2 regions of the Massilia litorea genome follow, and region 2 is predicted to be linked to the other one. Evidence: predicted binding sites of a transcription regulator. Region 2 holds the regulator's gene; the other holds the start of a gene.
The links. Region 2 encodes LexA, which represses DNA repair genes until DNA is damaged. Its sites were predicted from a motif close to ACTGTATNNNNATACAGT; they were not measured.
Positions count from the first base shown of each region.

Region 1: a site for LexA is predicted at 1,433-1,450, ahead of LPB04_RS12945 (PA0069 family radical SAM protein). Genes of this name have one in related genera too.

Region 1 covers NZ_CP062941.1:2,901,005-2,904,410, forward strand. Annotated here, with positions in the region: gene LPB04_RS12930 (hybrid sensor histidine kinase/response regulator) at 1-106, shown strand, start outside; gene LPB04_RS12935 (NADPH-dependent FMN reductase) at 188-754, shown strand; gene LPB04_RS12940 (tRNA-uridine aminocarboxypropyltransferase) at 784-1,407, shown strand; gene LPB04_RS12945 (PA0069 family radical SAM protein) at 1,514-2,641, shown strand; gene LPB04_RS12950 (hypothetical protein) at 2,747-3,196, opposite strand; gene LPB04_RS12955 (gamma-glutamylcyclotransferase) at 3,353-3,406, opposite strand, start outside.
Region 2 covers NZ_CP062941.1:2,759,752-2,763,157, reverse strand. Annotated here, with positions in the region: gene rpsR (30S ribosomal protein S18) at 1-230, opposite strand, end outside; gene priB (primosomal replication protein N) at 266-559, opposite strand; gene rpsF (30S ribosomal protein S6) at 590-985, opposite strand; gene lexA (transcriptional repressor LexA) at 1,217-1,852, shown strand; gene LPB04_RS12290 (SEL1-like repeat protein) at 1,904-2,698, opposite strand; gene LPB04_RS12285 (tetratricopeptide repeat protein) at 2,727-3,406, opposite strand, start outside.

The sequences.
Region 1 (3,406 bases), 140 kb from region 2:
CTATACCGAGCGCCAGGTGGCGCTGCCTGACGTGCCGATCCTGGCCAAGCCCTACGACATCGCCCAGGCCGTGCGCCTGCTGGGCGGCCTCGTCGCGCAGGAATAGTTGTATGGGGCAAAGCGGCGCCGGCCGCTGCGCGACCTGACTAGAATGAGCACGGGTTGTTCTTCACTTGAGGAGACGGACATGGTCAAGGTGGCGGTGATAGTCGGCAGTACCCGTCCGGGGCGCAAGGCGCTCGACGTGGCGCGCTGGGTAATGGACGCGGCGTCGCAGCGCAGCGATGCGAGCTTCGAGCTGGTCGATATCCAGGATTTCAAGCTGCCGCTGCTGGACGAGCCGGTGCCGCCCTCGATGGGCCAGTATTCGAAGCCGCACACGATCGCCTGGGCCGAAAAGATCGCGCAGTTCGACGGCTTCGTCTTCGTTACGCCCGAGTATAACCACGGCACCTCGGGCGCGCTGAAGAACGCCATCGACTTCCTCTATAAAGAGTGGAACAACAAGGCGGCCGGTTTCGTCGGCTACGGCAGCGCCGGCGGCGTGCGCGCCGTCGAAAGCCTGCGCCTGGTGATGGGCGAACTGATGGTGGCCGACGTGCGCGGGCAGGTGATGCTGTCGCTGTTCACTGACTTCGAGAATTTCGCCACCTTCAAGCCGGCCGCGCACCATGGTCAGTCCTTGACCGCCATGCTCGACCAGGTGGTGGCCTGGAGCGGGGCGCTGGCGCCGCTGCGCAAATCTGCCGGCTGATACAATCGGCGCCTTTTGCGCGCTGACCGATGACGCCCGATTCTCCTCCCCGCCGCGCCGGCTGCGCGGCCTGCCTGCGCGCGCAATCGGCCTGCATCTGCGCCTGGGTGCGGCCGGTGTCGCCCGCGGCCGGGCTCTTGATCCTGCAGCATCCGCTCGAAGTGGCGAACGCCAAGAACAGCGCGCGCCTGCTGCACCTGTGCGTTGCCGGCAGCCGGCTTGCGGTCGGCGAAGCCTTCGATCCGCTGGAGCTGGATGCGCTGTTGCATGCGGATGGCCGCCGGCCCGTGCTGCTGTATCCGGAGACGCCGGACGCGCCCGCGGCCCCGGCCACCAGCCTGCCCCCGCCCGGGGAACTGCGCCTGGTGGTGCTCGACGCCACCTGGCGCAAGAGCCGCAAGATGCTGCACCTGACCCCGGCCCTGCAGCGCCTGCCGCGCCTGGCCCTGAGCGAGATGCCGGCCTCGAACTACCGCATCCGCAAGGCGCACGCCCCGGACCAGCTCTCGACCCTCGAGGCCACCGCCTACGCGCTGGGCCAGGTCGGCGGCGACATGGCGCTCGTTGCGCCCTTATTGGAGGCGTTTGACGGTTTTGTGCAACAACAGGCCGCTTTCGTGCCCCTGGACGCGGCGCGCACACGGCACGCTTGAGTTCAGGCGCTGACGGGCGTACCATACTGTATAAACATACAGTATGAGGTGCACAGTGGAACTGCGCGAACGAACAATTGACCGGGAATACAGTGCCGAGCAGCCAATGTTGCCGCCGCGTCCGCTCGCGGTGTCGAAAGGGCGGGGCGCTGTATCCAACATGCAAGGCCGGTACGAGGTCAACGGCCGCGAGGGTTTCGACGACGGCTGGGACGCCGGGATCGAGCCCGGCGATGCGCCGCGCTTCAAGACTCAGGTGACGGACGAAGTCGCAAAGAGCATCCTCTCGCGCAACGCCTCGCCCGACATCCCGTTCAAGGTCTCGCTCAATCCCTATCGCGGATGCGAGCACGGCTGCATCTATTGTTTCGCCCGTCCCACGCACAGCTATCTCGGCCTCTCACCCGGGCTCGATTTCGAGACCAGGTTGTTCGCCAAGGTCAACGCTGCCGAGCTGCTACGGCGCGAGCTGGCGCATCCGGGGTACAAGCCCGAGCACATCGCCATCGGCGTGAATACCGACGCCTATCAACCCTGCGAGCGCGAGATGCGCCTGACGCGCCAGGTGCTCGAGGTGCTGAGCGAATGCCAGCATCCGGTCGGCATGATCACCAAGTCCTCGCTGATCGAGCGCGACATCGACCTGCTGGCCCCGATGGCGGCCAAGGGCCAGGCCTGTGCCGCGATCACGATCACCACGCTCGACTCGGAAATCTCGCGCACCCTGGAGCCGCGCGCCGCCGCCCCGGCGCGGCGCCTGCGCACGATCCGCACCCTGACCGAGGCCGGCATCCCGGTCAGCGTCAGCGTGGCGCCGATCATCCCTTTCGTCACCGAACCGGAAATCGAGCGCATCCTGGAAGCGGCGCGCGATGCCGGCGCCGTCAGCGCCCATTACGTCGTGCTGCGATTACCCTTCGAGGTCAATCCGCTGTTCCAGCAATGGCTCGAAGCCCATTTCCCGGAACGTGCCCAGCGCGTGATGAACCGCGTGCGCGAGATGCGCGGCGGGAAGGATTACGACAGCGACTGGGGCAAGCGCATGCAGGGCGAGGGCGTCTGGGCCGACCTGATCCGCCAGCGTTTTACGAAGACCGTCGAGCGGCTGGGCCTGGGGAAGCTGGGCAGCCGTTTCGAGCGGCTCGATACATCGCAATTCCGGCGGCCGCTGGTGGTGCCGGCGGCGACCGGCAAGGCGGGCGCGAAGGGGGCGGCGCAGCTGGATTTGTTTTGACGAGGGGGCGGCGGGCCATCGGACCCGCCGTGGCGCCCGCGTGTATCTGCGATGTGGGCGCCGCAAAGCGTCGAACCATGCGCAATAGCGGGTGCCGCTGCGGCTTCAGGGAGTGCCGGAATCGATCGCCTCGATGGAGCGCTCGATCGCCTTGTCGAACGATTCGCGCAGTGCGGGACTATCGATCTGGCTCGACGCCCAGGCAAGCCGGGAGGCAAAGCCGATGTGGAAGTCGGCATGCGATTCCTGACTCCACGGCTCCGGGTGCGGTCCCAGACCGCGATGTGGCCCCCACCATGGCGGCAGCCTGGGTGGCCTTGGACGGGTAGGGCACCAATCGTCGAGGTCCATGAATGCGATCGCGGGGTCGAGACCGAAGCGATCGGCCTGCCACGCGGTATGCGCAAACTCGGCGGCAATGGCAGCGCCCAGTTCGTGCGCTGGAAGGAGCTGCGCATTGAGTGCGGCGAGACTCAATGGGCCGCGGGGGATCAGGTCGAAGATCGCGGGAAGCCGCGCTCCGAGAATGGCGAGGATGCGACGGTCGATGGACATGGCCTCTCCTGGTGAACGTAATCGGACCGTCCTCTGGCGCGAGGACAGCTGTTCGAACGACCGATGTTCGACCCTGAAGGTTCAGGAAAGTGCCGGAAGAGTTGACGCCGCGAGGCTGCGGCGCCCTGGGCCGGGGTCACGACGCCGGCTGGAAACTCACGATCGGGCCGCGTCGATCAGGTGGCGCTCGATCTCGAACACGTGCGCGTC
Region 2 (3,406 bases):
GTGTCGACCTGGCGCTGGTAGTGCGCCTTGGTGCCGGTCAGACGTGCAGGCATGATCTTGCCGTTTTCCTGGACGAAGTCCTTCAGGGTGTCGACGTCTTTGTAATCGACCTGTTCCACGTTTGCAGCGGTGAAGCGGCAGAACTTCTTGCGCTTGAACAGCGGGTTCTGCTGTTTGCGCTTGAGTTTTTCTTTGGCCTTGTTTTTGTCGAACTTTTTACCGAATGCCATTTGAGGCTCCTGTATCTAAAAGGTGGCCGCTAGTCTTAAGCGGCGGCACTAAAATCAATGATGTGAAACACCAGGGCTTTACTGTTGCGATTCTTCCTGGCCAAAAATCCCGTAAACTGGTGTGCGGCGCCCAGTTCTGCGCTGGCGAAGCGGCCCGAAATTTCTCCCGCGGCGAACGCGGCAATTTCGAACTCGACCAGCCTGTCCACCCCTGCCTCGACCTGCTGCGAACTGTGCATCAGGATTGCCGAGACGACCGGCACGCCGGCGGGGGTATAGCGCAGTACGTCGCGTTCAGCAATCGTCGCGACGACTTGTAACTGGTTCACTGCGAGTTCACGATTCCTGGCAAGAAAAATTTAGGCAGCAGCTGGGGCCGGGGCTGCAGCGGCCGCTGGGGCTTCTGCGCGGTGGCTCTTGGCTGCGTCTTCGCGCTGGACCGACTTCATCATTGGCGATGGAGCGGTTTCAGCTTTCTTCATCTTCACGGTCAGGTGACGCAGCACGGCATCATTGAACTTGAATGCGGTTTCCAGCTCGACCAGGGTCTCGTTGTCGCACTCGATGTTCATGCAGATGTAGTGTGCCTTCGGCAGCTTCTGGATCTGGTAAGCCATCTGACGACGGCCCCAGTCTTCGACGCGATGGATGTTACCGCCGCGTGCGGTGACGCTGGCCTTGTAACGCTCGATCATCGCCGGGACTTGCTCGCTTTGGTCCGGGTGGACGATAAAAACGATTTCATAATGACGCATGCAACACTCCTTGAGGACGTTTAAACAAATGCCCACCTCGGCGTCAAGACGAGTGTGGGAAGGGAAAGCCGGCAATTATAACGCGGATGGCATGAAGGCGCAATCTCCCGCCGGCGTCGCCCCGGCGCGACACCTTGCTCGACAGGAAATGTTAAAAAATGAGGATTTCCCTTGCATTCGCCGAAATACTGTACAAAAATACAGTCTGAATCATTAACCTGTGGCAGATCCATGCTCAAGCTCACTGCAAGGCAACAACAGATCCTTGAACTGATCAAGGAAGCGATCGACAACACCGGCTTCCCGCCGACCCGTGCCGAGATCGCGAAAGAATTGGGCTTCAAATCGGCCAACGCCGCTGAAGAACACCTGCAGGCCCTGGCCCGCAAAGGCGCGATCGAGATCGTCTCGGGCACCTCGCGCGGCATTCGCCTGATCGGCGCTTCCCTGCCCGATCCGCTGCCGACCGTACCAGCCGCCCTGCTGATGTCGCTGCCGCTGGTCGGCCGCGTCGCCGCGGGCTCGCCGATCCTGGCACAGGAACACGTCGAAGCCACCTACAACGTCGACCCCGCCATGTTCGGCGCGCGCCCCGATTTCCTGCTGAAGGTGCGCGGCTGGTCGATGCGCGACGCCGGCATCATGGATGGCGACTTCCTCGCCGTCAAAAAGATCGACAGCGCCAAGAACGGCCAGATCGTCGTGGCCCGCATCGGCGAAGACGTCACCGTCAAGCGCTACCGCAAGACCGGCGAGACCATCGAACTGCTGCCGGAAAATCCGGACTTCAAGGTCATCCGCGTGGAGCCGGGCGACGATTTCGCGCTCGAGGGCCTGGCGGTGGGATTGATGCGCAGCTGGCATTAAGCGCGGCTGGGTATGAAAAAAGCCGCTGGCGCGGCTTTTTTAACGTCGGCGTTATTTGTTGGCCTGGCTATAGTTGTGCTTTCGCGCCTCGATGTCGCGCGCGCGCTCGGCCGAAGGACCGCCCTCGATGATGGCGTTGTGCTCCTTCACATAGGCCCCTGTCGCGCTACGCCAGGCTGCGACATCGGCCAGCACCAGCTTGGCCGCGACTTTCGCCTCTTCCGACAGGTTCTCCTGCACCTGGGTAAGATGGGTTTGAGCGCGCTCCGTCTCGGCGGCATTCATCAGCTTCACGATGTCTGCCGGAATGCGCTTTACCAGCGGCGAGGCTGCATTCAGGTTTTCCACGAAACCGTTGTAGCAGCTCTGCCAGCTTGCAATGGCTGCCGATACGCGATCGATCTCGTCGCTCTGCTTCGATATCGCGGGAATGCGCGGTGCGGGACAAGCATATTTCCCGGTTTTCAAGTCGCTACCGTCGTAGCCGCTTAACCAATAATCGATGTCGGCCCGCCGTTCCGTGCGCTGTTGCATGACGACGAGCGAGCTGGCCGCCACCGCATTGCCTTTCGCAGCGGCTTTACGGAACCATGCCTGGGCCTTGGCCTCATCCACGACGCCGGCTTCGCCGTACCAGTACATCTGGCCCAGGTGTTGCTGTGCATCGGCATTGCCGGCATTTGCCAGCCTGGTGTACAAGGTCAGGGCTTCCGTATAGCGCTTCTGCTCGAACAGCGTGTTGGCGGAAGCGAGATCGTTGGCGGCAGCAGCGGGAAGGCTGACAAACAGGAAGGCAGCGTACAGAAGTTTTTTCATGGCGGTAACGAAATGAGCAGGGCCCATCATACTGCGAGAAGGGCCGCCACTCAAAGGATCACTTGCCGGTCGTGATGCGCGTGTTCGTGCTTCCATGCAAACGCATCTCGTTGTCGCGCACGTTCCGAATCGTGTCCAGTTCCAGCTGACGCTTGCGCCGCAGGTTCTCCTCTTTCACGAATGCCTGGGTCGACTTCTCCCAGGCGTCGCGCTGGGCTAACGTCGCGTCGGCTTGTGTTTGGGCATCGAGGATGATCTTGCGGTAGGTCGGCTCGATATGGGCACGCACGCGCTCGAACTCCGCGGGGCTCATCATGTCGAGGACGTCTTGCGGGATCACTTTGCCCGGTGGCATCGCGGAATTGAAGTTACTGACGAAGCCGTTGTAGCAGGTCTGCCATGTTGCAACAGCTGCGCGGGTGGCCTCGATCTCCTCATTGGTCTTCGACAGGACGGGAATCGCCGGCGCTGGGCAGGCGAATTTTCCCGAGCGTAGCTCTTCACCACGATATTCGCTCATCCAGTAAGCGATTTCCTTCTCGCGGGTCTTGCGCCGTTCGAGGATAGCCAGCGATTCCTTTGCGTCGGGGACGCCTGCCGCCGCGGCTTTGCCGATCCATTCGCGGGCAGCGTTCAGATCTTGCGCCGTACCGTCGCCATACCAGTACATCTCGCCAAGGCGGAATTGGGCTTCGGAATTACCGGCGCGCGCGGCCTTGGTAAACAGCGGCAGGGCCT